Regions from separate parts of the Sorangium sp. So ce426 genome, predicted to be linked through region 1. Evidence: predicted binding sites of a transcription regulator. Region 1 holds the regulator's gene; each other region holds the start of a gene.
The links. The regulator HrcA, encoded in region 1, represses chaperone genes, less so after heat shock. The targets are predictions, from matches to a motif close to GNTAGCACTCNCCNNNGGNGAGTGCTANC.
Positions count from the first base shown of each region.

Region 1 (9,738 bases):
CCTGATGCACGTCTCCAACTATTTCTTCAACGCCGAGAACCTCCGCCTCGCCGAGGAGCTCTGCGCGAAGACCGGCTTCGACCGCGCCTTCTTCTGCAACTCGGGCGCGGAGGCGAACGAGGCGATGCTCAAGCTCGCGCGCCGCCATTTCTTCAACCGGGGCGAGGAGGGGCGCTACCGGATCATCGCGTTCGACAACGCGTTTCACGGCCGCACCCTCGGCGCGGTCGCCCTGACCGGGACGCCGAAGTACCGCGAGGGCTTCGGCCCTTCGCTCGACGGCGTCACGCACGTGCCGTACGGAGACGCGGCGGCGGTGCGCGCGGCCATGGGCCCGGACGTCGCGGGGATCCTCGTGGAGCCGGTGCAAGGGGAGGGCGGCGTGCTGCCGGCCCCGGCCGGCTTCCTCGCCGAGCTGCGGCGCATCGCCGACGAGCACGGCGCGCTGCTGCTCACCGACGAGGTGCAGACCGGCATCGGGCGCACGGGGCACTGGCTCGGCGCGAACTACGACGGCGTCCAGGCGGACGCCGCGGCGCTCGCGAAGGGGCTCGGCGGTGGGTTCCCGGTCGGCGCGCTGGTGCTGCGGGAGCGGCTCAACGGCGCGCTGCCCCCGGGCTCGCACGGCTCGACCTACGGCGGCAACGCGCTCGCCTCCGCCACGGCGCGCACGGTGCTCGCGGTCATCGAGGAAGAGAAGCTGTGCGAGGCCGCCGTGAAGCGCGGCGAGCAGCTCGGCCGCGGCCTCGCCGCGATCGCCGCGCGGCTGCCGGGCGTGTGCCTCGGCGAGCGCGGGCGCGGGTTGCTCCGCGGGCTCATCCTCGCGCCGACCGTCGACGCGCGGGCCGCCCTCGGCCGCGCGCGCGATCGGGGCGTGCTGCTCACGATCGCTGGCAGCAGCGTGCTCCGGTTCACGCCGCCCCTGATCGTCAGCGAGGCGCAGATCGACGAGGCGCTGGCCGAGGTCGAGGCCGCGCTCTCCGAGACGCCGGCTGCAGGTTGAGGTGGTCGCATCGCGCGCCGCGGGTCCCGCCGTCGCACCCGTCCCGTGCTCGGGCTGCAGCAAGCTGATCGATCCCCTGCGCGCGGGGCAGGTGGCGATCTTCGACCAGCGCTTCCATTACTTCTGCAACGCGCGGTGCCGCCACGCCTTCCTCGGTGAAGCGCCGCCTGCGCCGGGGGACGGCCGGCCTGCGGGCCTCGCGGCGTCGGGCGCGCCCTTCGCCGGCCCTCCTCCCCGGGGGCTCCCGTCGGGCGCGCCGCCCGGCGCCGGCGGGCACCACGCCTCCACCCCGCGCACCCCGCGCGCGGAGCCCGCGCGGGCGAGCGCCGACGAGGGCGCGGCGCGCGTCGCGGACCTCGACGCGCCGATCGTGGACGCGTTCCCCCCCGTGTCGCTCGACGAGAAGCTCCCCGATCTGCCCGTCCTCGACGACGATCGCGCGCTGCTCGAGCCCATCGGGAACACCATCCTGAGCGAGGAGCCGCAGCGCTACGACGCGGTCGAGGCGCGGGACATCGGCGCGCTCCTGCTCGTGCTCGCGATCATCGCGGGGACGCTGGCCGTCGCGCTCACCCTCGCCGGGGACGCGAAGCTCGTCATCGGCGCGCGGATCGTGCTCGCCACGGTGAGCGCCGGGATGCTCCTCGGCCGCGCGGCCACGACCGCGCGCGACGCCACCGATCCGCACCCTGCGCCGATGCTCGCCCCCGTCCTTGGCGGGCTCGTCGCCGCCGTCTGGGCCCTCTTCGGTCAGGACCGCGCCCTCGCGGCCGAGGCCGCGTCGCTCGCCGGCGTGATCGCCACCGCCAGCGCGATCAGCGCGTGGCTCATCGAGAGCGCACGACACCGCGTGTTCGCGGAGCGGGCGTGGATCGGATCCGTGCTCTCGACCCCGGCGCGCCGGCCGCCTTCCGCGTGGGCGCAGGGCCAGGCGCCCGCCGACCGCGCCCCTCAGCGCGGCGGCGACGGCGGTCCTGTCGAGGGCGCCGGGGATGAGCTCCACGAGCTGCGACCGGGCGAGGGCGTCCAGGTCGACGCGGGGGAGATCGTCCCCGTCGACCTCGTCGTCACGGGCGGCGACGTCGAGGTGCTCCCCTGGATCGGCGCGACCACGCCGACCCGCCGCCGCGACGGCGACCCGGTCGTCGCCGGGGCCACCGTGGTCCGGGGTCGCCTCGTCGGCGCGTGCACCTTCTCCGGGGGCGATCGCGCGGTCGCGCGCGTCCTGCTCGACGCCCGCCGGCGCGCGGACGCCCTCGCGCCCATCGCGCAGGCCTCCCGCGCGCTGACCGAGCGCTGGGCGATCGGCGCCGCGGCGATCGGCGCGCTCTCCGCCTTCGTCGCCGGGCGCGCTCCGGTCGAGATCGCGATGACCGCGGCCGCCGTGCTCGCCGCGCTGTCCACGGCGATCACGGCCTCCATCGCCTCGGTGCACGTCGCGCGGGGCATCTTGCTCGGGCTCCGCCGGGGCATCGTCTACAAGAGCGCCGACGCCTGGGATCGCGCAGGGAAGACCTCGGTCGCCGTGTTCTGCGCCCGCGGCACGCTGCTGCTCGGCGAGCCCGAGCTCGCGGAGCTGGAGGCGACGGGCCAGAAGCTCAAGCCGAGCGACGTGCTCGCGCTCGCGGCCGGGGCGGAGCGCACCGAGGAGCACCCCGTCGCGACGGCCATCGTCCGCGCCGCGCGCGCGCGCGGCTTGCGGCCCGACGGCGTGCGCAACCCCAACTTCCACCCCGGCCTCGGCGTGACGGCCGTCACCTCGTCCGGCGAGGAGCTCTGCGTCGGCAACCGCGCGCTCATGCTCGAGCAGCGGATCTCGATCGCCGCGGCCGAGAGCCGCGTCGCCGAGCTCGAGGCGCTGGGGCGCACGGTGGTCCTCGTCGCTGTCGGCGCTCGCCTCGTCGGCATCATCGGCCTGCAGGACGGGCTGCGCCCCGGGGCGCGGGCCGCCATCCAGCACCTGCTCGACGCGCAGATCGAGCCCGTGCTGATGTCGGGCGACGCGCGCGAGACGTGCGAGGCGATCGGCCGCTCGCTCGACATCGATCACATCCGCCCCGAGATCCTCCCCGCGGATCGCGGCACGGAGGTGCGTCGCCTGATCGACGCGGGCACGAGCGTCGCCGTCCTCGGCCACGCGGGCGTCGACGACGCCGCGCTCGGCGCCGCGGACGTCTCCGTGGCGCTCGGCGCCGCCGGCTCGGCGCCCGCCGACTTCTCCACGGTCCTCGCGTCGGACGACGTCCGCGACGCCGCGCTCTCCCTCGCGCTCGCGCACCGCACGCGCCTCGAGGCGCGCGTCGGGCTCGCGCTCAGCGTCGCCCCGGCGCTCGTCGGCGCCGCGGTCATCGCCGCGTTCGTGCTCCCGCCGGCCTACGCGCCCATCGCCTCGCTGCTCGGCGGCGTCATGGCCGTCGTCCACGCCCGCGCGCTCGACGCGAAGAGCTGAGCGCCGGGCGCGCTCTCGCCGGCGCGGGGCTCCTCGCCGCGCCGGGGCGGGCTACGAGACGTCGGGCGTCGTGTCCTTGGCGTCGCGGCAGTCCGCGCAGACGCCGTACATCTCGTGCTTGTGCCAGGTCACCTCGAAGCCGTACTTCGCGGCGATCTCTTCCTGGAGCGCCTCGATCCGCGGCTCCTCGAACTCGATGATCTTCCCGCAGTTGACGCAGATCAGGTGGTCGTGGTGCGCGCTGGCGTCGTCCGCCAGCTCGTAGCGGCTCAGGCCGTCCCCGAACCGGCGCTCGGAGGCGACGCCGCACTCCGCGAGCAGCTTGAGCGTGCGGTACACCGTCGCGTACCCGATGCCTCGGTCGTGCGCGCGCACCTCCGCGAGCAGGTCCTCGATGGTCATGTGCGGGGCGCCGGAGAAGAACGTGTCGACGATCAGCCGGCGCTGCGCGGTCGATCTCAGCCCCTTCTTCGCCATGTACGCCTGGAGGCGAGCGCGGAGCCGGTCGAGGGCAATCTGGTCCACGTGGCTGGCGCCGCTCCCCTCTCTCTCCATGACGGCCATGGCAAGTTTATCCCGTTCGCGGCGAACCGCGTCAAGGCCGGTGACCGAGCCCACGTGGCGCGACCTCGCCGACGCTGCCTGTGCCCCGCCCGTCGGCGCTACTCGCCGACCTGCGCCATGTAGCTGATCTGGGCCGCCGAACCTCCGAGGGGGCTGAGCAGCGTGATGGGAGGCGCGACCAGGCCGGCCGCCGCCGTGTTGTCGATGACGACGTAGTAGAGGCCCGGGCGCAGCGCGTACCGGCGGGTCTCGATGATCCCGGGCTGGAGAGGGCCGCCTGCCTGCACCGGGCCTGGCGGGGGTCCGAGCGGCTTGCCGGTCTGGTACGCCTCGCGCCACGCGTCGCCGGTGGGTTTGTCGACGATCATGAGGTCCACGGGCGCGCCCTGCGCGCTGACCTTGAGGTAGAGCGCCTGGTCCGGGTCGGCGATCTCGAACGGCCCGAGGTAGTCGCGCTGGTTCGCGTACACCTCGACGGTCTCGTTTGCGAACGTGTACCGCTCCTCGTCCTCCGCCTCGAACGGGTGGTGCGGTCGCTGGGGCGGCATGAGGATCCCCAGCGTGAAGTCCTTCCCTGTCTCCTCGTTGTAGAGGACGGTGAACCCGCGGGTCAGCTCGCCAGCGACGATCTGGTTGCCGAGCAGGTTGGCGAGCCCTCCGAACGGCGGGACGTTGGCCATCACGTCGATGACCGGGTTCTCGACGTAGCCCAGCTGGAAGCTCGGGCCTTGCACGATCCGGTTCAGCCGTCCCCACACGTAGACGTTGTCGTCCGCGATCTGGAAGTCGGGCCGGTACTCGACGGACGTCGTGAGCGAGAAGCCCACCCGCTTGGCCGGCTGCATGTAGCCGTAGCCCGTGCCGGCGATGTGGACGGTGATCGTCTGGGCCGCGTCGTTGACGTCGTACGAGCACTGCATCGGGAAGAACCGCCCCATGGACGCCGATCGGTCCTGCAGGCGCAGCGAGACCCCGCTCTTCAGCATCTCGGGGCAGATCTTGCTGGCGCCGAAGTTCGAGAACAGAAACCAGCGGAGGGCGGGGCTCGCGTTCACGGGGCCGCTGACGCAGGGGCAGCCGACGAACGTGAACGACAGCGCGACAGCGGCGAGCGCCAGCGCGGCGGACGCGCGGGAGAGCGGGGGTCTTCGTGCGGGCACGCGGGCTAACATAGCGGGTCGACCTCGGAGGGAGAGCGGGTTTGCGCGCGGGGGGACGGCCCCTCCCGGATCAGCGCACGAGATGCCATTGGACGCCGGGGGTCACCTCGAGATGCAGGTGATTTTTGTGCGCCCGGTCGTAGTTGGGCGTGAGGATCGACGTGAAGATGTGCTGGTCCAGGGCCTCGCACACGATGGATCGCAGCTCTCGCGCCGCCGCGTCCGCTGGAGGGCCGCTGCCCGCCCCCTTGCCGGCCCGGCGGGGCCGCCCGGTCGGGCCGGCGCCCTCGCCGCAGACCGGCGCGCCGCGCCTGCCGACGAAGTCGCGCTCCACCTCGAGCCAGTCCTCCGCGAACCCGCCGCCGACGCGCTCCTTGATGAACCTGTAGGGGTCGATCGCGAGCCCGCCGGGGTGCCTCGTGGCGAGCCTGCCCTCGGGCCACATCCTGGCCGGAGGCCGCCAGGCCGAGAACATCAGCACCTCGTCGATGTCGTGCGCGCGGAGGATCCGGCTGAAGTCCGAGAGCGCGAGCGCGAGGCGGCAGTCGAAGACGTCGTGCGGGTTTCCCGCGCGTTGATGGGCCGGCAGCGCCGTCCGGTAGAGGACCCCGCCGACCCCCTGCATCAACCGCACCGGAGCGAGCACGCCCGGCGCGCGCTGCACCGGCTGGAACGCGATCTTCCGCTGCGTGAGCGCCGCACGGCATTGCTCCGCGCTCATGGCCGCGTAGCGCGCCGACGGGTGCTTCGCCCAGTCCTGGTGGTACCTGACCTTCGGCTTGCCCTGCGCGCTCGGCGCGGCGGCGAGGGGGCCGAGCGCGAGGGCGAGCGCGCAGGCAGCGGCGGCGTGGCGTGCAGGCGGCATCGTTGCGGTACATCCTCGTGCGAAGCAAGGCAGGCCGACCCTCTCGGGGGGCCAAGTGATCACGTGCACGTGATCGAGGTGATCGAGGTGATCGAGATGATCGAGGTGGCCGAGTGGCCGGCCGCGCCGCCATCCGGCGGAGCGGGGCCCCCCGTGCGCGGGGTGGCTGCTGCCCGATCCTACCGCGACATTTGACCGGGCCGCGCGATCCCCTCAAAATGGGTCGCATGCGTGTCCGTGGGTCAAGCGCCCGCACGCGCAGCTTGACGTACGGGAGCGAAGGTCCGGCCCGCATGGCTTCCCGGTCCGGGCGGTCCCTGTCCAGGTAGCCACGGCGGCGCGCTTGTACGCTGCATGCAACTGACATGGGTGATCTTTCCAACCGAGCTCGAAAGATCCTTTTCGCCGCGGTCACCGAGTTCATTGCAACGGGCGACCCAGTTGGCAGCAGGACGCTCGCCCGGAAGTACGGGCTGGATCTCTCGGCTGCGTCGATCCGCAACGTGCTCGCCGACCTCGAGGAGGCCGGGTACCTCCACCAGCCGCACACCTCTGCCGGGCGGATCCCGACCGACCGCGCGCTCCGGCTGTTCATCGACGCGCTCGTCGAGCTCCGGTCGCTGTCGCCCGAGCAGCAGGCCGAGCTGAGCGCCAGGTTCACCGAGATCTACGCGGGGGCGAACGATCCGCTCCGCGAGACCGGGCGCTACCTCTCGGAGCTGTCCGGCGCCGCGGCGGTCGTCGCGGCGCCGCGGGCGGAGCTCCGCGCCCTCGCCCAGCTGCGCTTCATCCCGACCAAGCCCGGGCAGCTGCTCGCGGTGCTCGTCTTCGCCGACGGCTCGGTCGCGAACCGCTTCATCTCGGCCGACGAGACGATCAACGAGGGCGAGCTCACCCGGATCCACAACCTGCTCACCGACGTCATCGAGGGGCGCACCCTGGGCGAGATCCGGGACCTGTTCGCCCGCCGCCTCGCGGACGAGCGCCTCCAGATCGACGCGCTGAGGCGCCGCGCCTTCGAGCTCGGCAGCAAGGCGACGGCCGACGTGACCCCGCGGAGCGAGGTCGTCATCGAGGGGCAGAACCGCCTGATCGATCTGCCCGAGTACGCCGACGTCGACCGGCTCAAGAAGCTGATGAAGGCGCTCGAGGAGCGCGAGGAGCTCGTCGATCTGCTCGACCGGACGCTCGCCGCCGGCGCGGGCGAGGTCACCGTGTTCGTCGGCAGCGAGGCGGGCGACCTTGGCGGAGGCCAGCTCAGCCTCGTCGCCGCGCCGTACATGGAGAACGGCCGCGTCGCCGGGACCGTGGGCGTGCTCGGCCCGACGCGGATGGACTACGCGAAGGTCATGCCGCTCGTCGACGCCACGGCCGCGGCGATGACCGAGGTCCGCGGCAAGGTCAAGTAGCGCCCTTCCGCTGCGGCGCGCGGAGCCGCTCGAGCACGTCGTCGAAGTCCGGGGGCGGCGGCGCCTGGAAGCGCATCGGCCGGTCGTCGGCCGGGTGGTCGAAGCCGAGCTCGGCCGCGTGGAGCATCAGCCGCGCGGCCGGGACCCTCGTGCCTCGGTAATTCCGCACGTAGACGGTCTCGCCGACGAGCGGGTGCCCGGCCTCCGCGAGGTGGATGCGGATCTGGTGCGTGCGTCCCGTCTCGAGCCGGCACGCGACGAGCGTCACGCCCCCGGCGCCGGCCCCCTCCGGCGGCCCTCGGAGCACCTCGATCGGCTCCACGTGCGTCACCGCGAGCTGCCCCTCGCGCCGCCCGTCTCGCGCCGAGCCGCGCAGCCCGTCGCCCCGATCCTCGACGAGGTAGCTGCGGTAGGTGCCGCGCGGGACGGCGCCGTGCGCGAGCGCCAGGTACTGCCGGTGCATCGCGCGGACGCGGAGCTGCTGCGCGAGGTGCTTCTTCGCGGCGAGCGTCCGCGCGAAGACCAGCAGCCCGCTCGTCCCCTTGTCGAGGCGCTGCACAACGCCGAGCGGCGCGCGCCCGCGCAGGCGGTCGCGCCTGGCCAGCACCTCGCGCACCAGCGCGTCGAGGGTCGCGGCCTGCTCCGCGGGGGCCTCGTCGCCGTACGGGATGGTGCTCACCCCGGCGGGCTTGTTCACCACGACGACGCTCGCGTCCGCGTAGACCACGAGCTCGCCCTCGAGCTTGCGCCGCCGCACCGTCTCGGGCCTCGGCGCGTGCAGGCGGACCTCGATCAGCTCCCCGCCGAGCACCCGCCGGCGGGCGCTCGTCGCCACCGCGCTCCCGACCAGCACCTTGCCGGTCTCGATCAACCGGCGCGCGTCGGACCACGAGACCTCGGCCAGCGCACGGACGGCCCCGTCCAGCGGGCGCCGATCCAGCTCGGCGGGCACCGTCCAGCGGCCATCCTGCGGAGGCCGCACCTGGGCGGCCGGGTGGACGCCGGTCGTTTCGGCGGATTTGTCTTCGTGGCTCGGCGGAGTGGCGGGTCGGAGCGGACGCATGTAGAGCTCACCGGGGCGCCTCGGCTCCGCCCACCAGCGTGGGACCGGGCTCTACCGGCGCGGAAAAACGCGCCTCCGCGGGGCCCGCGGGGGCGAATTACACCGCGAATGTTGACACATCGCGCGACGGGGGCCGAAGATATCCAGAGCCGTCATCGCTTTCTCGCCATCTGAGAGGAGACCCGTTCGTGGCCAGCACCCTTCTCGCCGTAGACGACAGCGTGACCATGCGCAAAGTGCTCGAAATCACCTTTGCGGGTCAGGATTTCCGCGTCGTGACGGCGAGCAGCGCCGACGCTGCGCTGCAGAAGCTCAAGAGCGATAAACCCGACCTGGTGATCGCCGACGTCACGCTCGAGCCGAAGAACGGCTACGAGCTGTGCAAGGCGATCAAGCAGGCCTCACCGGCGACGCCCGTCCTGATCCTGTCGTCCAAGCAGAACCCGTTCGACCCCGCGAAGGGATCGGGCGCGCAAGCGGACGATCACATGGACAAGCCGTTCGACACCCAGCAGATGATCGACAAGGTCAAGAAGCTGCTGGCGTCGCGCGGCGAAGCGAAGCCCGCCGCCGCCGCTGCGGCCCCTGCCGCCGCGGCGTCCGCGCCCGCGCGCTCTCCTGCGGCGCAGCCCGCGGCCGCCGCGCAGCCCGCGGCCGCCGCGCAGCAGGCGGCCGCCGCGCAGCAGGCGGCAGCGAGCCCGCTCCAGCGCGCGAAGACCCTCATCTACACGCCCAACGCGCCGGCCACGAGCGCTGCGCCGGCCCAGGCCTCGGTCAAGACGGCGCCGGGCGGCTCGGCGAACGTGCCGGTCACGACGACGATGGCCTTCTCGCCGACGCCGGTGTCCGGCGTGCCGAAGACCGCGACGGGGCCTGCCGCCGTCGCCGCGACCGCCTCCGCGCAGGTCAACGGCCAGATGGCGAGCAAGCTCGAGGGCCTCGGCCTCACCTCCGAGCAGGTGGAGGCCGTGATGGCGCTGTCCCGCGACGTCGTGGAGCGCGTCGTGTGGGAGGTCGTGCCGGTGCTCGCCGAGACGATCATCAAGGAAGAGATCGCGCGCCTGACGAAGTAGGCCGCCCACCGCGGCCCCTGCCTGGCCGTGGCTGCTTTGTCCGGCGACCTGAAGTTGCTACGCCAGGGCCGCGCCTCGCTCCGCGGTCGGCGCAGCCATGAACGACACACACGACAAACGCAGCGGTGCGCCCGCGGACGCCCGCGACGGGA
Region 1 covers NZ_CP150341.1:8,640-18,377, forward strand. Annotated here, with positions in the region: gene WMF44_RS00025 (aspartate aminotransferase family protein) at 1-1,003, shown strand, start outside; gene WMF44_RS00030 (HAD family hydrolase) at 1,005-3,452, shown strand; gene WMF44_RS00035 (Fur family transcriptional regulator) at 3,504-4,016, opposite strand; gene WMF44_RS00040 (hypothetical protein) at 4,115-5,176, opposite strand; gene WMF44_RS00045 (hypothetical protein) at 5,247-6,041, opposite strand; gene WMF44_RS00050 (hypothetical protein) at 6,111-6,236, shown strand; gene hrcA (heat-inducible transcriptional repressor HrcA) at 6,407-7,450, shown strand; gene WMF44_RS00060 (RluA family pseudouridine synthase) at 7,443-8,513, opposite strand; gene WMF44_RS00065 (response regulator transcription factor) at 8,552-9,586, shown strand; gene WMF44_RS00070 (ArnT family glycosyltransferase) at 9,684-9,738, shown strand, end outside.

Region 2 (9,738 bases), 4.6 Mb from region 1:
GTGCAGCGCGATCTCGATATCCCCGTCGGCGTGCCGGATCAGCAGCGCCTCGCGCGCGCTCCCGTCCGTCAGCCGGATGAAATCGTCGACCGCGGGCGCGTCATCGAGCGCATACGTGCGCGCCAGGTGCTGCTGGATCCGGGACGGGAAGGTCGCCCCCTGCATCAGTTGAGCCCGCCCGTACCACGGCTCGGCACGAGCCCTCGTGCCCCGAGCTCATCCGCGAGGCGGCTCGATCCCGTACGAACCCAGCGCTCGTACAGCCGGAGCACCGAGCGCTCGTCCCGAGCCCCCGACGCGAGCGTGCCGTCGGCCACATCGTTCAGGACGCTCACGAACCGCTCGAATTTCTCGGCCATCTCCGAAAGAACATCGGGCCCCTGGCCGACGCGCGCATTGAGGCGCAGCATAGCGGCCGCATGGTGGTAGGCGGTCGACCCGACCCCGACCACGTAGCCGCGATCGACCCCCTTCAGCTCGATGTGGCCGCCGAAGAAGCCGACCACGTAGAGCACGCTGTCTCCCAGGTTACGCAGCCGCTGGAAACGCTCGGCTCCGGAGGCTTCCAGCGCGTCGCGCAGAAGAAAGGTCAGGGGCTGGTTGAAGGCAGACTCGGCATGCTCGTCCGGGTGAGCAAAAGCACAGAGCAGACCGACGAGGTAGCTCGACGCCGCCTCGGTGGCAGCGACGTTCCGAACTCGGAGCGCCTCGTCCACAACCTCCTGGAAATAGCGGGTCATGCTCGGGGAGAGAGAGATCGCTTGGCTCACAGCGGCACCTCACTTATGCGGGTGCCCTGGATACCGACGTAACCCGGGCCACCGCGCGCTCAGGTCAACCAGACACGTCCTGACGGCCTCCCTCGGGCTGGAGGCCCTGAGGGCATCGCGTCACTGTGCTGCCGCAGCTTTGCCCTCATAAGGGCATTTTAGCCGAGGGGCTCCGCCGGGCCCAGCCTTGCGCAACGCACCTTCCCCTGCGATCTCCAGAACTTACAGCCACCTCCGCGCCTGGCTGCCAACGCGCAAAGTGCCGGCCTGGGACCACTCTTGACACCCTCCAGGGGGTGGCTATCTTCCGCGCGCTCGCTAGCACTCGCCACAGGTGAGTGCTAGCAAAGTGCCCAGACTGCAATCGTAGGGGGCCTTCCGGCGCGCTCCGTTGCGCCGGCTGGGTCCGCCGTTCGTGGGACGCGGCGCTCGTCCCCGGAGGACTTGCAAAGATGAAGATTCGACCGCTCCAGGACCGCGTGATCGTTCAGCGCGTGAAGGAAGAAGAGAAGACCAAGGGAGGTCTCTACATTCCCGACACCGCGAAAGAGAAGCCGATCGAGGGGACCGTCGTCGCCGTCGGCAACGGCAAGGTCGCCGAGGACGGTACCGTGCGGAAGCTCGACGTCAAGGAGGGCGATCGCGTCCTCTTCGGCAAGTACTCGGGCACCGAGGTCAAGATCGACGGCGAGGAGCACCTCATCCTCCGCGAGGACGACATCCTCGGCGTGATCGAGAAGTGACGCGGGCGACAGAAGGAACTTAGGAGAGACACCATGGCAGCCAAGGAAATCATCTACAACGAGTCCGCCCGCAGCATGATCCTCGCGGGGGTCAACGCCCTCGCCGACGCGGTCAAGGTCACCCTCGGCCCGAAGGGGCGCAACGTCGTCATCGAGAAGAGCTTCGGCTCGCCGACGGTCACCAAGGACGGCGTGACGGTCGCCAAGGAGATCGAGCTCGAGAACCGCTTCGAGAACATGGGCGCCCAGATGGTCCGCGAGGTCGCCTCGAAGACGAGCGACATCGCCGGCGACGGGACGACCACCGCGACGGTGCTCGCCCAGGCGATCTACCGCGAGGGCTCCAAGCTCGTCGCGGCCGGGCACAACCCGATGGAGATCAAGCGCGGCATCGACAAGGCGGTCGAGGCGATCGTCGAGCACCTCCGCAGCTCCGCCAAGCAGACCAAGGACGCGAAGGAGATCGCGCAGGTCGGCACGATCAGCGCGAACGGCGACGAGACGATCGGCAAGCTCCTCGCCGACGCCATGGAGAAGGTCGGCAAGGAGGGCGTGATCACGGTCGAGGAGGCCAAGAGCGCCGACACGACCCTCGACGTGGTCGAGGGCATGCAGTTCGACCGCGGCTACCTCTCGCCGTACTTCGTGACCGATCCCGAGGCCATGAAGGCGAACCTCGAGGACTGCTACATCCTCATCTCGGAGAAGAAGATCTCCAACATGAAGGACCTGCTCCCGGTGCTCGAGGCGATCGCCAAGAGCCAGAAGCAGCTCCTCATCATCGCCGAGGACGTCGAGGGCGAGGCGCTCGCGACCCTCGTCGTGAACAAGCTCCGCGGCACGCTGCACTGCGCGGCCGTCAAGGCGCCGGGCTTCGGTGACCGCCGCAAGGAGATGCTGAAGGACATCGCCACCCTGACGGACGGCCAGGTGATCGCGGAGGAGCTCGGCCTCAAGCTCGAGAACGTCACGATCAGCGATCTCGGCCGCGCGAAGACGGTCCTCATCGACAAGGACAACACCACGATCGTCGGCGGCCAGGGCAAGAAGGACAAGATCAAGGCCCGGCAGCAGGAGATCCGCGCTCAGATCGAGAACACGACGAGCGACTACGACCGCGAGAAGCTCCAGGAGCGGCTCGCGAAGCTCGTGGGCGGCGTCGCGGTCGTCAAGGTCGGCGCCGCGACCGAGACCGAGATGAAGGAGAAGAAGGCCCGCGTCGAGGACGCGCTCCACGCGACCCGCGCGGCCGTCGAGGAGGGCATCGTCCCGGGCGGCGGCGTGGCGCTCATCCGCGCGCAGAGCTCGCTCGAGAAGCTCAAGGTCAACGACGAGCAGCGGTTCGGCGTGAACATCATCCGCCGCGCCATCGAGGAGCCCCTCCGCCAGATCTCGGCCAACGCCGGGGAAGAGGGCTCGATCGTCGTGCAGAAGGTGCGCGACGGCAAGGACTCGTACGGCTACAACGCGGCGTCGGGCGACTACGGCAACCTGCTCGAGATGGGCGTCATCGATCCGGTCAAGGTCGTCCGGTCGGCGCTCCAGAACGCGGCCAGCGTCGCCAGCCTGATGCTCACCACCGAGGCGCTCATCGCTGAGCGGCCGAAGGAGGAGAAGGCGGCGGCTGGTGGCGCCCACGCGGGCCACGGCCACGACTTCTGATCGCGGCGCGCCGCGCTGACCGCTAAGCCCGGCGGGCGAGGGCCGACTTCCTCCTCAGGAAGTCGGCCCTTCGCCATTTCGACTTCCGGCGGGCCGCGGCGCATGATCTGATCCGGCGCAGGTTCGCGATGAGCACCCTGACTACCGAGCGCCTGGCGCTCACCCCGGTCTCGCTGCCCCTGCTCGAGGCGGTCATCCGCGGAGATCGCGCCGAGGCCGAGGCCCTGTCCGGCGCGCGCTTCCCTGGCGCCTGGCCCGGGCGCGCGCTCGTCGAGCGCGCCTTCAGCTCGCCGCTCGACCGGCTGCGCGACGATCCAGAGGCGTTCCTGTGGGGCACGCGGCTGATGGTGACGCGCGGGCAGGAGGAGCGCGTCGTCGTCGGCAGCGTGGTGCTGAACGGCCGGCCCGACGCGACCGGCACGGTGGAGATCGGCTACGGCGTCGAGGGCAAGTCCCAGGGCCAAGGCTACGCGACGGAGGGGTCGCGCGCCGTCCTGCACTGGACGCTGCAGCAGCCGGGCGTGAGGCGCGTCATCGCGACCACGCCGGCCTGGCACCGCGCGTCGCTCCGGGTGATCGAGAAGCTCGGGATGCGCCCTGCTGGAACGCTCGATCACGACCTCCTGGGCGAGCTCCTCGTCTTCGAGCGCTACCCCGAGTAGCGCCCCTCCGTCCCCGTGGACGGCGGCCCGCCTCGGCGCCGCTCACCCTCCTGCGCGGCTCACGCCGCCGCGCGGATCGCGCCGCCGAGCCCACTCGCACAGGGTCATGCCCGCCGCGATCGCCACCGGGTACGAGTGGTTGATCCCGTACATGGGGATCGCGATCACGTCCTCGCACGCGTCGAGCAGCGCCTGCGGCAGCCCGTCATCCTCGCTGCCGAAGAGGAACACGAGCCCGCGGGGGAACGGCGCCTCCCAGAAGGTGCGCCGCGCGTGATCGCGCTCCACGCCGATGAGCGGGCGGCCGCGCGCCGCTTCGAGGAAGCTCGCCTCGTCGGGGCACTCGACGATGGTCTCGTACTTCTGCATGCCCATCGAAGCGCGCTCGTAGTAGGGCTCGGTCCCGATCAGGAAGATCTCCCGCACAAGGAACGAGTGCGCGACGCGGATGATGGCGCCGATGTTGAAGGGGTTCTTCGCGCGGCAGACGGCGACGGAGAAGTCGTTCCGCAAGGGGGCGAGCTCTTCGCGGATCTCCCGGGTGGTGAGCCCGAAGGGCGGGATCTTCACGGCGCGCTGGCTCCCCTACTCGGCGGCGAAGCGATCGAACAGCGGATAGATGGGCCCCTCGTGGACCCTGATCCGCTCGGTCGTGCCCGTGGCGTGCTTGACCAGGAGCACGAGCCCGGCGCGCGGCACGGCGTCGAGCGCGCCCCGGATCGCCGCGACGGACATGCGCCGCACTGGCTGCCCGGCGATCTCCAGCACCTCGTCGTCCTTGCGGAGCCCGGCGCGCTCTGCAGGCCCGCCCTCCATCGTCCGCGAGATGAATGCCGAGCCGGAATGCAGCTGGTACCAGAGCCCGAGGCCGAACCTGGCGTGCGCCGGCTGGAACGCGAGCGTGAGCGAGCCGCCCGCGTCGAGCTGGATCTCGATCTCCCCTGCGGCTCGGTGTGTATCGCTCGGACGGCCGATGTCGCGCACCCCGATCGGCTTGTCGATGAGCGGATCCGCTTCCCAGACCTCCACCCGGAGCCGGTCCTCGGGCATGATCTCGAAGTTCCCGCTGGGTCCTTCGGGCCAGGTCGGCTCGAGCGTGTTCGCTTGCTCCGCCGTCCGAAAGATCTCCGCGCCGTTGACGAAGACGCGGACATAGGGGTCCGGGAGGTCACCGGCGCCGGAATCCCAGGCTCGGCCGTCCCGAGTGCGCTCCGGGATTCTCGCCCGGACGACCCGCAGCCATCGGACGTTCTCGGGCGGCGGAGGATGCAGCTCCTGGTCTGAAGGAGGCTCGTGCAGGCGGGCCGAGAGCTCGGGATAGAGCGCCGAGCAGCCGCCCGCGGCGAGCGGCGTGCCACCTCCGGCGAGCAGCAGGAGGAACGCGGGCAAGCAGAGCGAGAGCGCGCGATGCCGTTGGAGGACCAAGATGGCGCCATTTTTGGCCGGAGCCGGCGTCAGCCGCAACTAAACCGTGCTATTTCGGGCGCCCATGCAGGATCAGCCCGTCATTGCTACCAGCGACCTCAGCGCGCACGTCGGCAGCACTGTCGTGCTCCGCGGATGGCTCTACAACAAGCGATCGAGCGGCAAGCTCCACTTCCTCGAGCTGCGCGACGGCTTCGGCACCGTCCAGTGCGTGATGGCCAAGAGCGACGTCGGCGACGAGGTCTTCGCGGCCGCCGACAAGGTCACCCAGGAGAGCGTGATCGACGTCGTCGGCGAGGTGAAGGCGCACCCGAAGCGCGCCGGGGTCTACGAGATCGCCGCGTCCGGCTTCCGCGTGCTCGGCCCCACCGCCGGCGAGTACCCGATCTCCCCGAAGGAGCACGGGACCGACTTCCTCATGGATCACCGCCACCTCTGGCTGCGATCGAAGCGGCAGCACGCGATCTTGCGCGTTCGTCACACCATCATCCAGGCCATCCGCGACTTCTTCGACGGGCGCGGGTTCACGCTCGTCGATGCGCCGGTCTTCACGCCGAACGCGTGCGAGGGGACGAGCACGCTGTTCCAGACCGACTACCACGGCGAGAAGGCGTACCTCACCCAGTCGGGGCAGCTTTACATGGAGGCGGCGGCGGCAGCGTTCGGGAAGGCGTACTGCTTCGGGCCCACGTTCCGCGCGGAAAAGTCGAAGACCCGACGCCACCTGGCCGAGTTCTGGATGGTCGAGCCCGAGGTGGCGTTCATGGACCTCGCGGGCGACATGGACCTCGCGGAAGACTTCCTCTGCTTCATCGTCGAGCGGGTCCTCGAGCGGCGCCGCCCCGAGCTCGCGGTGCTCGAGCGCGACGTCGGGAAGCTCGAGGCCGTCAAGAAGCCGTTCCCGCGCATCCGCTACGACGAGGCCGTCGCCATCCTGAACGAGGCGCGCGCGGAGAAACGTAAAATGGCCGGAGAGGCCGAAATTCCGGATTTTCCCTGGGGAGAGGACCTCGGCGGCGAGGACGAGACGATCATCTCCAGCCGGTACGATCGCCCCGTCATGATTCACCGCTATCCGGCTCAGGTGAAAGCCTTCTACATGAAGCGCGATCCGACGGACGACCGGCTCGCGCTCTGCGTCGATGTCCTGGCGCCGGAAGGTTATGGAGAGGTGATCGGGGGCGGGCAGCGCGAGGATGATCTCGCCACCCTCGAGCGGGCAATCGAGGCGCATCGGCTGCCCCCCGAGGCGTTCGGCTGGTACCTGGATCTGCGCCGGTATGGCACCTTCCCGCATGCGGGCTTCGGGCTCGGCGTCGAGCGGAGCGTCGCCTGGATCTGCGGTCTGCCGCACGTGCGCGAGACGATCCCGTTCCCGCGCATGCTGAATCGGCTCTCGCCTTAGTGCCGCGCGTCAGAGATCCTGCCGGAAATTCTGGGCGCCGCTTCGCAGCGCCTCGTTCACGGCGCGATGCGCCACGGCGCCGACGCGGCGAGCCGACGCGTGGGGGGCGTGGAAGCGTGGAAGCGTGGGAGCAGACGAGGCTAGCCGCTCCTCGCGCGCACCCACGCGTCGGAATCGCGACGCTGTGCGAGGAGCGTGAGTAAGAGGTAACGCGATCGGCAAGCCCACGCCCACGCGACGCGCGACAACGGCGGGCAGTGTGGTCAGGCCGTGCCCGCGCCCCGCCTCGCCGCTGGGGATCCGTTTTTGCTCCGCTTGCAGGGCGACTCTGTCGTATCAAGAAAGCATAGGGCGCAACCCGCGACCCACGCTCACTCGGCCGACCGACGGAGCCACCCCTGCTTGCAGATGAGGGAGCGCTCTACCGGCGAGCCGGACCCTGCCCCCGCCTCCCCGACCCAACTCGCGAGGACAAAGCTATGGCTCGTCTCGTCGGCTTTATCGGTAACCGTCCGGATCTCGGCGCGCGTGCGATCGAGCTCGAAGAACGTGCCCTCACGGTTCGCCGAAGGGAGGGCGTGATCCCTGGCTGGGGGGTCGGCTTCTACCAGGGAGGAGAGATTCTCCTCAAGCGCCGGCCGATCGATGATCGACCGGAGATCAGCCTGGCCGACATGACCAAGGACGTGCGCGCCGACATCCTCGTGGCGCATGTCCGGGCTGCGACCGTCGGCAGCCTGCGCACCGAGAACACGCACCCGTTCCGCTATCGGCAGTGGCTGTTCGCCCACACGGGCACGGTCGAAGGGTTCGCCCGCCTGCGGAACCAGCTGAGCGACTCGCTGCCGCAGTTTCTCCAGCGCGACGTTCGCGGCGAAACGGACAGCGAGCTCCTCTTCCACCTGTTCCTGTCCTTCCTCCACGACAGCGGCCAGCTCGATCGACCCAACGTGGACGCGGCGAGCGCGCGGACGGCCCTCCGGTCCTCCATCGCGCTCGTGGACCGGCTCTGCGCGGAGGAAGGGGCGGGGCCGAGCGCGATGAACATCGTGGTCACGAACCCCGAGTACCTGCTCGCCGCCCACGGCGGCACGTCGATGGCGTACCGCATCTACCAGGGCAGCGACGACATGGAGCGGCTGCTCAGCGACGGCGGGCTCGGCCGGATGCGCATGCCCGACTATGCCGCGAGCCGGTTGACGCTCGTCGCGTCGGACTTCGATGACGACCAGGCTCCCGCGGGGTGGACCCACGTTGGCGAGCGTGCGATCGTGACGTTCACCCGCGCCGATGCTCCCGCGATCGAGCCGATCTGAACGCCCGGAGGGCCCGCAGGAGGCCAGGGCCCATGCGCCGCCGGCCGGCGCTCCGGACGCCTCTCGGCCGTCGCGAGCGTGTCCATCGCTGCTCGTCGCCGTGATCGCGGGCGGGTCGCTCCTGGGGTGCGGCCGCGGAGGACCGGCCTCCTTTCCCACCGCCGCCGAGCTCTCTGACGAGCGCCGCCGCCCCGACGGCGTGGCGCTCGATCCGGCGAGCGCCCCGCCGCCACCGACGAACCAGGCAGACGTCGAGGACAGCGTCGTGACCCTCCGGACGCCTCTCGGCATCGGCGCCGCGCTGGACGTCGTGGACGAGTTCTTCCGGCGGGTGGTCGCCGAGGACAGCGAAGCCTTGAGCGAGCTGCTGACGCGCGATGCCCTCGCGATCCACACCGGCTCGGGCGGATCGGGGCAGCCGCCGAGCGCCGGGCTCTGGTGGGAGCAGCGGTTCCGGCGACTCGAGTACGGAAAGCTCGCCGGAGAGCCGGTCTATCGGGAGTCGGAGCTCCAGATCTTCCGCGCGGAGGACGTGCTCGCGACGCCGCAACACCCCGCGATCCAGCCCGAGACGCTCGACGACCAGGACGTCGTGATCCGCGTGCCGATCGCGACCGCGCGGGTCGCCACGGATCGCCTGCTCGGCGACGAGATCGTCGTCTGGCTGCGCCGCGACGGTCCGCGATTCAGGATCTATCGGCTGCTCGAGAACTTCCAATTACAGTAGGCTTTGCGCTTGTGCCATATCTCCGACAAGATCGGGGCTCGATGAGCCGCCTCAAGATCGCGTTCGTGGGCTCCGGGGGAGCGGCGCGAGGCCTTGCGCACCTCGGCGTGCTGAAGGCTTGCGAGGAGCTGGGCATCCATCCAGAGATCTACGTGGGCGCGGGAGCGGGCGCGCTGGTCAGCGCGACGTACGGGCAAGACATCCCGCTCGACGTGCTGCTCGACGCCTACCGCCTCCCCTGGCGACGACGTCATCGCGGGCCTCGCCTCCACGTGTCGAGCTTCTTCGGCGCTCCCGCCCTGCGCGATCTGCTCGACCCGGGATACCTCTGCTCGGGGGTGTTCTCGATCGACAGGCTCGAGCGCTACGTGCGCCGGACGCTGCCGATCAACGACTTCCGGCAGCTGCCGCACGCCGTCTACGTGACGGCGGTGGACGTGGACAGCGCCAAGCGCGTCGTGTTCGGCCCGGGCTACGACGAGGCCACGCCGATCAGCCAGGCGGTGGCCGCCAGCTGCTGCGTGCCCGGCCTGTTCCGGCCCTACCGCATCAACGGCCGCTATCACTTGAGCGGCGAGGTGATCCGGACGCTCTCCGCCGACGTGGCCGTGAATGCCGGCGCGAACATCGTGATCATCTCCAACATCTACCGTCCCGAGGAGCGCGACGAGTCGCAGCGCTCGATCGCGAGGAGCGGCGCGCCCAGCGTCGTCCGGCAGTCGCTCAGCATCCTTCTGGCCGAGAAGGAGCGCCGCGGCGTCGAGCTCCTCTCCAAGCTCTACCCGAGCGTCACCTTCCTGGACGTGGCGCCCGCGATCGGCCGGTACAGCTACATGAACCGGTTCGCCGCCAAGCCGCTCGTCCTGCGCGGCTACCGCACTGCGCTCCGCATACTCGCCGCCGCGAAGGAGAAGGGCGTGTTCGACGCCCCCTCCTCGAAGAGCGCTCTAAACTAGAGCGGCTACATCCCCGCGACGATGCGGAACCCGTCCTGGTACTCCACGAGCTCCAGCCGGTTGTCGTCGACC
Region 2 covers NZ_CP150341.1:8,591,455-8,601,192, forward strand. Annotated here, with positions in the region: gene WMF44_RS31900 (hypothetical protein) at 1-165, opposite strand, end outside; gene WMF44_RS31905 (hypothetical protein) at 165-716, opposite strand; gene groES (co-chaperone GroES) at 1,223-1,513, shown strand; gene groL (chaperonin GroEL) at 1,547-3,175, shown strand; gene WMF44_RS31920 (GNAT family N-acetyltransferase) at 3,304-3,837, shown strand; gene WMF44_RS31925 (TrmH family RNA methyltransferase) at 3,880-4,407, opposite strand; gene WMF44_RS31930 (PDZ domain-containing protein) at 4,423-5,262, opposite strand; gene asnS (asparagine--tRNA ligase) at 5,327-6,667, shown strand; gene WMF44_RS31940 (class II glutamine amidotransferase) at 7,246-7,983, shown strand; gene WMF44_RS31945 (hypothetical protein) at 8,084-8,710, shown strand; gene WMF44_RS31950 (patatin-like phospholipase family protein) at 8,752-9,666, shown strand; gene WMF44_RS31955 (hypothetical protein) at 9,672-9,738, opposite strand, start outside.
Region 2: groES (co-chaperone GroES) is a predicted target of HrcA. The motif match lies at 1,088-1,116, and genes of this name have one in related genera.

Region 3 (9,738 bases), 4.0 Mb from region 1:
GGGGGGGGAGCGCGGCCATTCGGGAACAGTTCTTCTGTCCTCTCGGCCTTCTGCGGCGGAGACATCGCGATGGTGAAGCACCCGACCGTCTCTGCATGGCAGCGGGATCACGAGGAAGGTGGTTATACGGCCGAGTTGCACGGCTGGACCTTGCGGGTCCGCTGGATACCCGAGCGCCCGGGTGAGGTCCGCGGCTTCGTGTGGGAGGCCGTCGATCCCTCGGGGAACAAGGTCACCTCGCGCGAGATCCACGAGGAGATCGAGGTGGCGATGGCGTACGCCGAGGAGCGCGCGGCCCCCGATCCGGGGAAGCGCGAGGGGAAGACCGTCGATTGAGCCGCGCGCCGCGCGGCGGCGCCGGGCTCAGCCCGCCTTGTCTGCGGGCGCCGCCTTGCGGCTCCGCCTGGCCCCGTAGTTCCGGATCACGATCTCCCCCACGCGGCCTCTGGCGTCGCTCTTCGCGTTGATGCTCCGGAGCGCCGCGACGCGGTCGATCTTGAACCGCTTGTAGAGCGGCGGGATCTCCGGAACATCGGAGTTCGAGAGCATCACCTGGACGCCTCGCCCGTCGAGCTCCGCGAAGAGGGCGGCGAGGCGCTCCTGGTCGTGGAAGCCGAAGCCGCGCGCGCTGTAGGACGTGAAGTTCGCGGTCGACGAGACCGGCGAGTACGGCGGGTCCAGGTACACGAAGTCGCCTTCCTGGGCGTGGTCGAGCACGCGCTCGAAGTCGCGGACCTCGATCTCGACGCCCTGCAGCGCCGCCGAGCAGGCCCGCAGCTGGGGCGGGTTGCAGATGGCCGGCTTGACGTAGCGGCCGAAAGGCACGTTGAAGCGGCCGGCGCTGTTGACCCGGTAGAGCCCGTTGAACCCCGTCTTGTTCAGGAAGATGGTCCGCGCGGCGCGCTCGGGCAGCGTGAGCGAGGCGGGATCGACGTCACGAACCTTGTAGTAGTGCGCCTCCTCGTAGGTGTGGCTGCCCAGCGCGGCGATCACCTCGTCGACCCGATCGCGCACCGCCCGGTAGCAGTCGATGAGCTCGGCGTTGACGTCCGTCAGCGTCGCGCGCTTCGGCTGCAGGCAGAAGAAGAGCGCGGCCCCTCCCATGAAGGGCTCGAAGTAGCGCCCGTAGGACGCGGGGAGGAGCGGCTGGAACTGTCGGAGAAGCTGCCCCTTGCCGCCCGCCCATTTGAGGAACGGGCGGGGCGTCACGGGCGCGTCGTCGTCGGGGTCGGTGACAAGGGCGGTGGTCATCGCGCAATACTGGACGCCAACCTACCAGGGCGCGCGATCGTCCTCAACCGCCGAAGGCACTGCGAGCGAGCGCGCTCGTCCGACGCGTCCGACGCGTCCGACGCGTCTCGCCGGTCCGCCCCCGACGCCCGGGTGCCCGGGGCGATGGGTCTCTCCAGGCTAGGTCGTTCTATGTCCATGTCGCGGCCCCGTCGGGCGGCGATGTGCCTTGAGGTCGACGGTGGATGTTGGCCTGATTCATCAGTGATTCCGGTTGCTTGTAAGCATGCATGAGCGTGCGTGTCCCGGCTCTGGCGCTGCCCGGATCATGGCATGTCGCCGCTTGCGCGATCGCCGAGCAGGGATAAGTTGAAGTCTCGACACGCGGGCTGGACAGCCGCTGGTGGAGCGGAGTCCTCCCGCATTCGCGCACCGCCGCGTCAGGCCATCTCGCCGGTGGACCTGCGCGGCGCGGCAGGGGCTCGCTCGTGCGCTGGGCGCGGGCGTCCCGCGCCGGGTGGTGGCTCCTCGAGGGGCCGCCATGCGTGGAAGCCGCCGTTGCTTCTCGACAGGAGGGATGCCGCCATGATGCTTGCCTTCGACCTCGATCGCGACGACGCCCCGCAGCAGCGCGGCCCCGGTCCTGCGGACGGACCGGGTTGTTTCGGTGAAGCCGCGGACTACCGTGCTCAGCGGATCCTGTACGCCGCCCGCGACTGGATCGGCGAGCAGGACGGCATCACCACCGACGGTCGCTCGCTGATCCTGCTGCACGCCCAGCGGACGCCGCCGGAGCGGCGCGAGGCGCTCGTGCGCTGCTTCGAGCGCGTGATCCTGCACGCCCCCCGGCCGGAGCTCGCTGCGCTCTCCGCGTCGCTGCGCCAGGCGGGGCTCTCCGTGGACGAGGACCTCTCGGTGATGGGCGCCCCGGCCGGCGAGGTGCGCGCCGCCGTGCAGGGGCTCAGCCGGTTTCGCACATTCCCCCCGGGTCTGCGCCTGTCCAGGGTGTCGCCGGACGACGACGAGGCGTCGATCCGCGCGATCCAGGAGCTTCAGGCCGAGAGCGGCCACGCGCCGCTCCCGGGGTGGACCCTGCGCGGCGGCGAGGGGCGCTCCTTGACGCTCGCGCTGCGCGACGGCGCGGGGGCGCTGATCGGCTGCGCCACCCTGTGTGTCATGACGCGGCCGCAGCCTGCCGAGATCGGCGGGCGCGAGGCGCTCGCGCAGCTCGGGCTGCTGGGCGCCCCGCCGCTCTGGATCTCCGACGTGGGCGAGGCGCCCTCGTGGACGGCCATGCCGATCTGCACCTCGCTGCGCGAGGACCACCGCGGGCGGGGGCTCGGGGCCCCCCTGCAGGCGGCGGCGCTCCGGGAAGGGCACGATCGCTTCGGGATCCGGTGGTTCTACGCGCTCGTCAGGGCCGGCGACGAGATCGCCAAGCGCATGAACGCGCGTTGCGGGCTCGCCCCGCACCGCGCCGAAGGGTTCCTCGTCGCGTCGGCGGTGCCCCCCGAGAAGCCCCGGCGGCCGGCGGACGGCCGCCGCGGCTCAGGCTGACAGCACGGGCGCGAGGAGAAAGCGCCGCCGTCCTGGCCGAGGAGCCACAGGACACAGGGCGGCGCCTCGCCCGCGAGGCGCCGGCGGAATCTGCGCGCTCGCGCTCGTCGATGACGCTGCGCTTCGCGTCGTGCTCGACGCACGACATGGGACGGAAGCAGCAGGAAACGAGGCGACTGGGGTGAAGTGGCGATCCCAGCGGGAATCGAACCCGCGTTACCGGCGTGAGAGGCCGATGTCCTAACCGCTAGACGATGGGACCTTGTTCTGTGGAAAAGACCGACAGCAGAGCTGAGCGGCCTGGCTGGGGGACAAGGATTCGAACCTTGATAGCAAGAGCCAGAATCTTGCGTCCTGCCGTTAGACGATCCCCCAAGGGGTCAGCGCCGTGTTCATCAGCGCCACGGGCCGCGGAATCTACTCGGGCTACCTGGATTGTCAAGCGATCAAAATCGGGCCCGCCGAACAAAAATGCTCGCCGCCAAAAATCGCCCAACTTTCGCGTGTTTCGAGCGCTCCGCGGGGGAGCGAGGCGCCTCGCCCTGCCCAACTCCTCGCTCAACCCGCTCCGCCCTCGTTGCATGCCGTCCGTTCTCGTCGCTCGTCGCTCGTCGCTCGTCGCTCGTCGCTCGTCGCTCGTCGCGCTGCTGTCGTTCGCGCTCTCTCCATGATCCGTCCAGGTTGTCTCCGCGCTGTCAGAGGGGGCTCATCCCTGAGGAGCCTCCACGATGTCGCGACGCTCGCCGTCGTTTTTCCAGACATTTCAGCTTCGCCGTTCGGGACGCTTGGCCCCGGAGCCCCGGAAAAGTCGCCGCTCCCTGCTGCGTGCCCTTGACGCGCCGGGTGACTGATTTACTTTCGGCCGCGGTTTAGCCACCGGCCTAGGAGAGTGCCAAGAGACTGCGATCTCGGGCACTTAGCTCGTGTCGCGCGGGCGGAACGCCCCAGCGGGGGGCGAACGGGACCTCCGGCGAGCCGATGGTCAGTCAACAAGCCGAGGACGAGGGAGCCAGCATGAAAATCAGGCCGCTGCAGGATCGGATTGTCGTCAAGCGCGTCGAGAGCGAGACGAAGACCAAGGGGGGCATCATCATCCCCGACGCCGCGAAGGAGAAGCCGATCGAGGGGCGCGTCGTCGCGGTGGGCAACGGCAAGGTCCTGAAGGACGGCAAGGTTCGCCCGCTCGATGTGAAGGTCGGGGACAAGGTGCTGTTCGGCAAGTACAGCGGCACCGAGGTGAAGCTCGACGGCGAGGAGCACGTGCTCATCCGCGAGGACGACGTGCTCGCCGTGACCGAGTCCGCCTCCTGAACCAGGTCCGAGGCAACCGAACGCAAGCGTTAGTACACGCGGCCGCGCGGCCGCGAGGGGATTGAGAGATGGCTGCGAAGCAGATCGTTTTTAGCCGCGGCGCCCGCGCCGCGATCCTGAAGGGCGTGAACACGCTCGCCGATGCGGTCAAGGTGACCCTCGGGCCGAAGGGGCGGAACGTCGTCATCGAGAAGAGCTGGGGCTCCCCGGTCGTGACGAAGGACGGCGTCACGGTCGCCAAGGAGGTCGAGCTCGCCGGCAAGCTCGAGAACATGGGCGCCCAGATGGTGCGCGAGGTCGCCTCGAAGACCAGCGACAAGGCCGGCGACGGCACGACGACGGCGACGGTGCTGGCGCAGGCGATCTTCGGCGAGGGCCTCAAGCTCGTCGAGGCCGGCCACAACCCGATGGATCTGAAGCGCGGCATCGACGCGGCGGTCGCGAAGGTCATCGAGGCCGTGCAGAAGGCCGCCAAGCCGACCAAGGACAAGGACCAGATCGCCCAGGTCGCCACGGTCAGCGCCAACGGCGACAAGGAGATCGGCCAGATCCTCGCCGACGCCATGGAGAAGGTCGGCAAGGAGGGCGTGATCACGGTCGAGGAGAACAAGCGCATGACGACGGAGCTCGAGACCGTCGACGGCATGCAGTTCGACCGCGGCTACCTCTCGCCCTACTTCGTGACCGACCCCGAGAAGATGACCGCGGTGCTCACGAACCCGCTCATCCTCGTGCACGAGAAGAAGATCTCGGCCATGGCCGACCTCCTGCCGCTGCTCGAGCAGGTGGTGAAGCAGGGGCGCGAGCTGCTCATCCTCTCCGAGGACGTCGAGGGTGAGGCGCTCGCCACGCTCGTCGTGAACAAGCTGCGCGGCACGATCAAGGTCGCCGCCGTGAAGGCGCCCGGCTTCGGCGATCGCCGCAAGGACATGCTGAAGGACATCGCCATCCTCACGGGCGCGACGCCGTTCATGGAGGATCTCGGCCAGAAGCTCGAGAGCGCCACGCTGCGCGACCTCGGGACGGCCAAGCGGGTCGAGATCGACAAGGACAACACGGTCATCGTCGACGGCCAGGGCGACAAGACCGCCATCAAGGGCCGCATCGAGGCGATCCGCAAGCAGATCGCGGACACGACGAGCGACTACGATCGCGAGAAGCTCCAGGAGCGGCTCGCGAAGCTCGCCGGCGGCGTCGCGGTGGTGAAGGTCGGCGCGGCGACCGAGGTCGAGATGAAGGAGAAGAAGGCGCGCGTCGAGGACGCCCTGCACGCGACCCGCGCGGCCGTCGAGGAAGGCATCGTGGTCGGCGGCGGCGTGGCCCTCTTCCGGGCGGCCGCCTCGCTGGAGTCGCTCAAGTTCAACGACGAGCGCGACGTCGGCGTGCGGCTCGTGCGCCGCGCCGTGGAGGCGCCGCTCCGCCAGATCGCCCAGAACGCGGGGGTCGACGGGACGGTGGTCGCGGAGAAGGTCCGGTCGGGCGCGCCGACCTTCGGCTACAACGCCGCGACCGACTCGTACGAGGACCTGCTCGCCGGCGGCGTCATCGATCCGGCCAAGGTCGTGCGGCACGCGATCTCCAACGCGGCCAGCGTCGCCGCGCTGATGCTCACGACCGAGGCCCTCGTCGCCGAGAAGCCCAAGAAGGAGAAGGCGGCGGCCGGCGGGGCTCCCGGCGGCATGGGCGGCATGGGGGGTATGGGCGGCATGGGCGGCATGGGCGGCATGGGCGGCATGGGCGACTTCGACATGGGTTGATCGCCTGTCCGCGCCGCTCTCGGGCTGCCGCCGCCTCCGCGCGGCGCCGGCCCGCCGAGCGCGCTGCCCCGACGAAGCGGGCCGAGGGGTCCTCCAAAGCATGCTGGCTTGGGGGGCCCTTCGCGTTTTGTGAGCGCCAGCGCTCTTGCCCGGGTTTTTGACCCGCGGTCACGTGGGGCGCTAGACTCCAGGGCAATGTCGGAGTCGTCGTTCGCCCGCTATGGCCGCGAGTACGTGCCGGGCGACGTGCTCTTTCGTGAGGGGGACTCCGGCGACGTCATGTTCGTCATCCAGTCGGGCGCCGTGCGGATCACGAAGTCGGTCGCCGGCGAGGACAAGGTGCTCGCGGTGCTCGGGCCCGGCGAGTTCGTCGGCGAGATGGCGATCTTGAACGGCAAGCCCCGGAACGCGACGGCCACCGTGAGCGAGCCGTCCCGCTGCCTCGTGATCGACGCGCGGAAGCTCGGGGTCATGCTGCAGCGCGACGTCGAGATAGCGCTCCGCCTCCTCAAGAAGCTGGCGAAGCGGCTCGACGCGGCGAACTCGCTCGTCGAGATCCTCATGCACCGTGACCCGAAGGCGCGCGTGATGCTGGCGCTCGCGCGCCACGCCGAGGCCTTCGGGGAGGAGACGCCCGAAGGCATACGCGTCCGCTCGTCCCCCGAGGACATCGCGCGTGAGGTCGACGTCGAGCAAGAGACGGTGGACGAGGTGATGAAGCGGCTCCGCCGGCTGAAGCTCCTCTCGTACGGGCCGCCTGCACCCGCGGCGATCATGGTGACCGACATGCGCAGGTTCCGGGAGTTCATCGAGTTCCTGGACATGCCGCAGAAGTTCGGCGGAGAGAGCTGAACCAGTGGAGCTGCGTGTCATCGGCTGCCACGGCGGGGAGACCCCCAGGCATCGCACGTGCGCGTTCGTCGTGGACGACATCCTCGCGATCGACGCCGGCTCGCTGACCAGCGGGCTCGAGGTGAAGGACCAGGCGCGGCTCGAGGCGTGCCTGGTGAGCCACGCGCACCTCGATCACATCCGCGACCTGGCCACGATCGCGGACAACCGTTGTCAGCTCGGGTGCCCGCCGCTCGTGATCGCGGGCACGCGCGAGACGCTGCGCACGCTCAAGAAGCACTTCTTCAACAACGTGCTCTGGCCCGATTTCGCGGTGATCCCGAGCGCCGGGCAGCCGACCATCCAGTACCTCGAGCTCAAGCCGGAGCGCCCCACGCCGGTCGCCGGGCGGCTCGTGCGCGCGGTCCACGTCACGCACACGATCGACGCGTCGGCGTTCGTGATCGAAGGCGACGGCGGCGCGATCGCGTACAGCGGCGACACCGGGCCCACGGAGCGGCTGTGGGAGGTGCTGAACCAGCAGCAGGACCTCCGCGCCCTGCTGATGGAGGTCAGCTTCCCCAACCGGGAGCAGCGCCTCGCGACGGTGAGCGGCCACCACACGCCGCAGACGCTCGCCCTCGAGCTCCAGAAGTTCCGCGCGCCGAGGGATCTTCCGACGATGCTCTACCACATCAAGCCGGTCTTCCAGGCCGAGGTGGAGCGGGAGTGCGCCGCGCTGAAGGGGCTGAACCTGGAGGTCCTTCAGCTCATGGATCACTTCGTCCTGTAGCCGCCGCATCGCCGACGCATCGGCGCGGGGCGCCCGGGGCGTCGTGCGTGCGCGGGTGATGGTGGCGCTGCGCTCGACGGGATCGTGGCGCCGAGCTGCCCGGCCCGAGGGGGAGCGCTCGCTGCCCCGGGCGAGAGCGAACGGCCCAGGAGGGGAGGCCTGCGCGGCGGCGGCGTCGGGAGCTCGGGCGCGACGCGACCGAGCGGCGCGGCGCGCGGGCTAGCGGCTTTCCTGGGTGGGCTCGTCGTTGAAGGGGCGCTTGCCGTCGGGCACCTCTTCGACGCGGGCGAGGACGACCGTGATGTTGTCGGTGCCGCCGAAGTAGTTCGCCCGATCGATGAGCGCCTTGCACGCAGCGTCCAGCGAGCCGCTGGACATCACGAGCTCGAGGATCTGATCGTCGCTCACCAGCCCGGACAGGCCGTCCGAGCAGAGGAGGTACACGTCACCGTGCCGCGTCTCGTCCGTCACGAGATCGACGAGGACGTCCTCGCGGATGCCGAGCGCGCGCGTGATGACGTTGGCCGGCAGCTGCCGGACCTCCTCCTCGGTCATCCACGGCGCCATGTGCGCCGCGTCGCTGACGAGCGAGTGGTCACGGGTGAGCTGCGTGATCTGGCTGTCGCGCAGGCGATAGCAGCGGCTGTCCCCGACGTGACCCACCGTCACGTGCTCGGCGTCCTTGGAGAACATCGCCGCCACGACCGTCGTGCCCATGCCGAAGTCGGCGAGCGTCTTCAGCGAGCGATCGAAGATGCGCCGGTTCGCCAGCCTGAGGCCGGTGACGACGTAGTTCTCCTCCTCGGTCAGGTTCGGATCGGCTGGGAAGGGCCAGGTGGCGTCCCTCCCGACCGTCACGGACAAGAAGTCCGAGAGGGTGCTCACGGCAAGCTGGCTCGCAACGTCGCCCGAGCGGTGTCCGCCCATTCCATCCGCCACGGCCACGACACGGTACTCCTCGCTGACGAGGAGGTTGTCCTCATTGTGGTCCCGGAGGAGCCCGGTATCCGTCATCCCGGCAAACCGGGTCCGCAACATGGGCAGAGAGTAGACGCGGAGCAGGGGGGCAGCGCAAGTTCAAGGCGAGGGCAAAGCTGAAATCCTGGGCTGGATCTCCCACAGCGGCCGCTCCATGGCCGCTGGAAGCGGCCGGCGGCAGGGGTAGAGGACCCTTCCGGAGGTGCTCGCTCGCCGGAAGCACTTTGCTCTTGAAAGATGGGGGAGGACGTGGGGCTCCCCGCCGCGCGGCGCGCGGCGAGGCGACGGGCGCTCGAGCTCAGAGCCAGCTCTCGCCGATCGCGATCCCCGCCGAGGCCGCGATCGCCTCGGCGGCGCGCACGCCGCACGCGTGCGCCTCCTCGAAGAGCGCCATCCCCGGCTGATCGACGTGGGCCCAGGCGACGCGCTCGGACAGCGCGCAGCGCGGCTCGAACGGCCGCGGGCCGAGGAAGCCGGGGCGCGGGCGCGGCATCGCGTGCCCCCAGATCATGACGTCCATCCGCTCGACGTCGTCGCGCAGGTGCGGGTGCGCCGGCGCGAGATCGCGCAGCACGCCGTCGGCGAGCGACGCCCACGGCGCGCGGAGCAGCGCCGCGCGCGCGGCGGCGACGTCCGGCCCGCCGAAGGCGCGGTAGTACGTCAGCACGGTGCGCTGCAGCGGCGTCGCGAGGCGCGACCGCTGCGTCGTCGCCGCCGCGAGATCGGTGAGCTGGTGGCGCGCGTCGACGTAGCCGAGCCCCTCCGCGCCGTAGAGGACGGAATCCCACGCGTGGTTGGGATCGATGGGCCGCTCGACGTGGAGGTTCGCCACGAGCCACGCCGACGCGACCCGCTCCGGCAGCTCGCCCGCCGCGCTCCCCGCGAAGATCCGGCGCACGACGAACGCCGGCGCCGCGAGGATCGCCGCGCGGGCCTCGACGCGGCGCGCCTCGCCGCGCTGCACGTCGACGTAGTCGATCTCGACGCGGCCGCTCGGCTGCGGGCGCACCGACGTGACGAGCGCGCCGAGCGACACGCGCGGCGCCGCGCGCTCGATCAGCGCCTTCACGAGCCGGCCGTTGCCCTCGGGCCAGACGAGGTAGCGGCTGCCCGCGAGCTCGGGCGCGCGCGCCTTGCGCCCCGCGAAGTAGTGCAGCCCCGCCCAGGCCGAGATCTCCTCGGGCTCGCCGCCGAAGTCGTCGAGCATCGCGTAGCGCACGTACCAGCGCACGAACGGCGTGCGGTACCCCTCGCGATCTAGCCACGCCGCCATGCTCATCC
Region 3 covers NZ_CP150341.1:4,023,109-4,032,846, forward strand. Annotated here, with positions in the region: gene WMF44_RS15080 (hypothetical protein) at 70-336, shown strand; gene WMF44_RS15085 (DNA adenine methylase) at 364-1,251, opposite strand; gene WMF44_RS15090 (hypothetical protein) at 1,816-2,787, shown strand; tRNA gene WMF44_RS15095 (tRNA-Glu) at 2,975-3,049, opposite strand; tRNA gene WMF44_RS15100 (tRNA-Gln) at 3,089-3,162, opposite strand; gene groES (co-chaperone GroES) at 3,802-4,098, shown strand; gene groL (chaperonin GroEL) at 4,167-5,855, shown strand; gene WMF44_RS15115 (Crp/Fnr family transcriptional regulator) at 6,051-6,707, shown strand; gene WMF44_RS15120 (MBL fold metallo-hydrolase) at 6,712-7,479, shown strand; gene WMF44_RS15125 (PP2C family protein-serine/threonine phosphatase) at 7,699-8,517, opposite strand; gene WMF44_RS15130 (FAD-dependent oxidoreductase) at 8,756-9,738, opposite strand, start outside.
Region 3: groES (co-chaperone GroES) is a predicted target of HrcA. The motif match lies at 3,656-3,684, and genes of this name have one in related genera.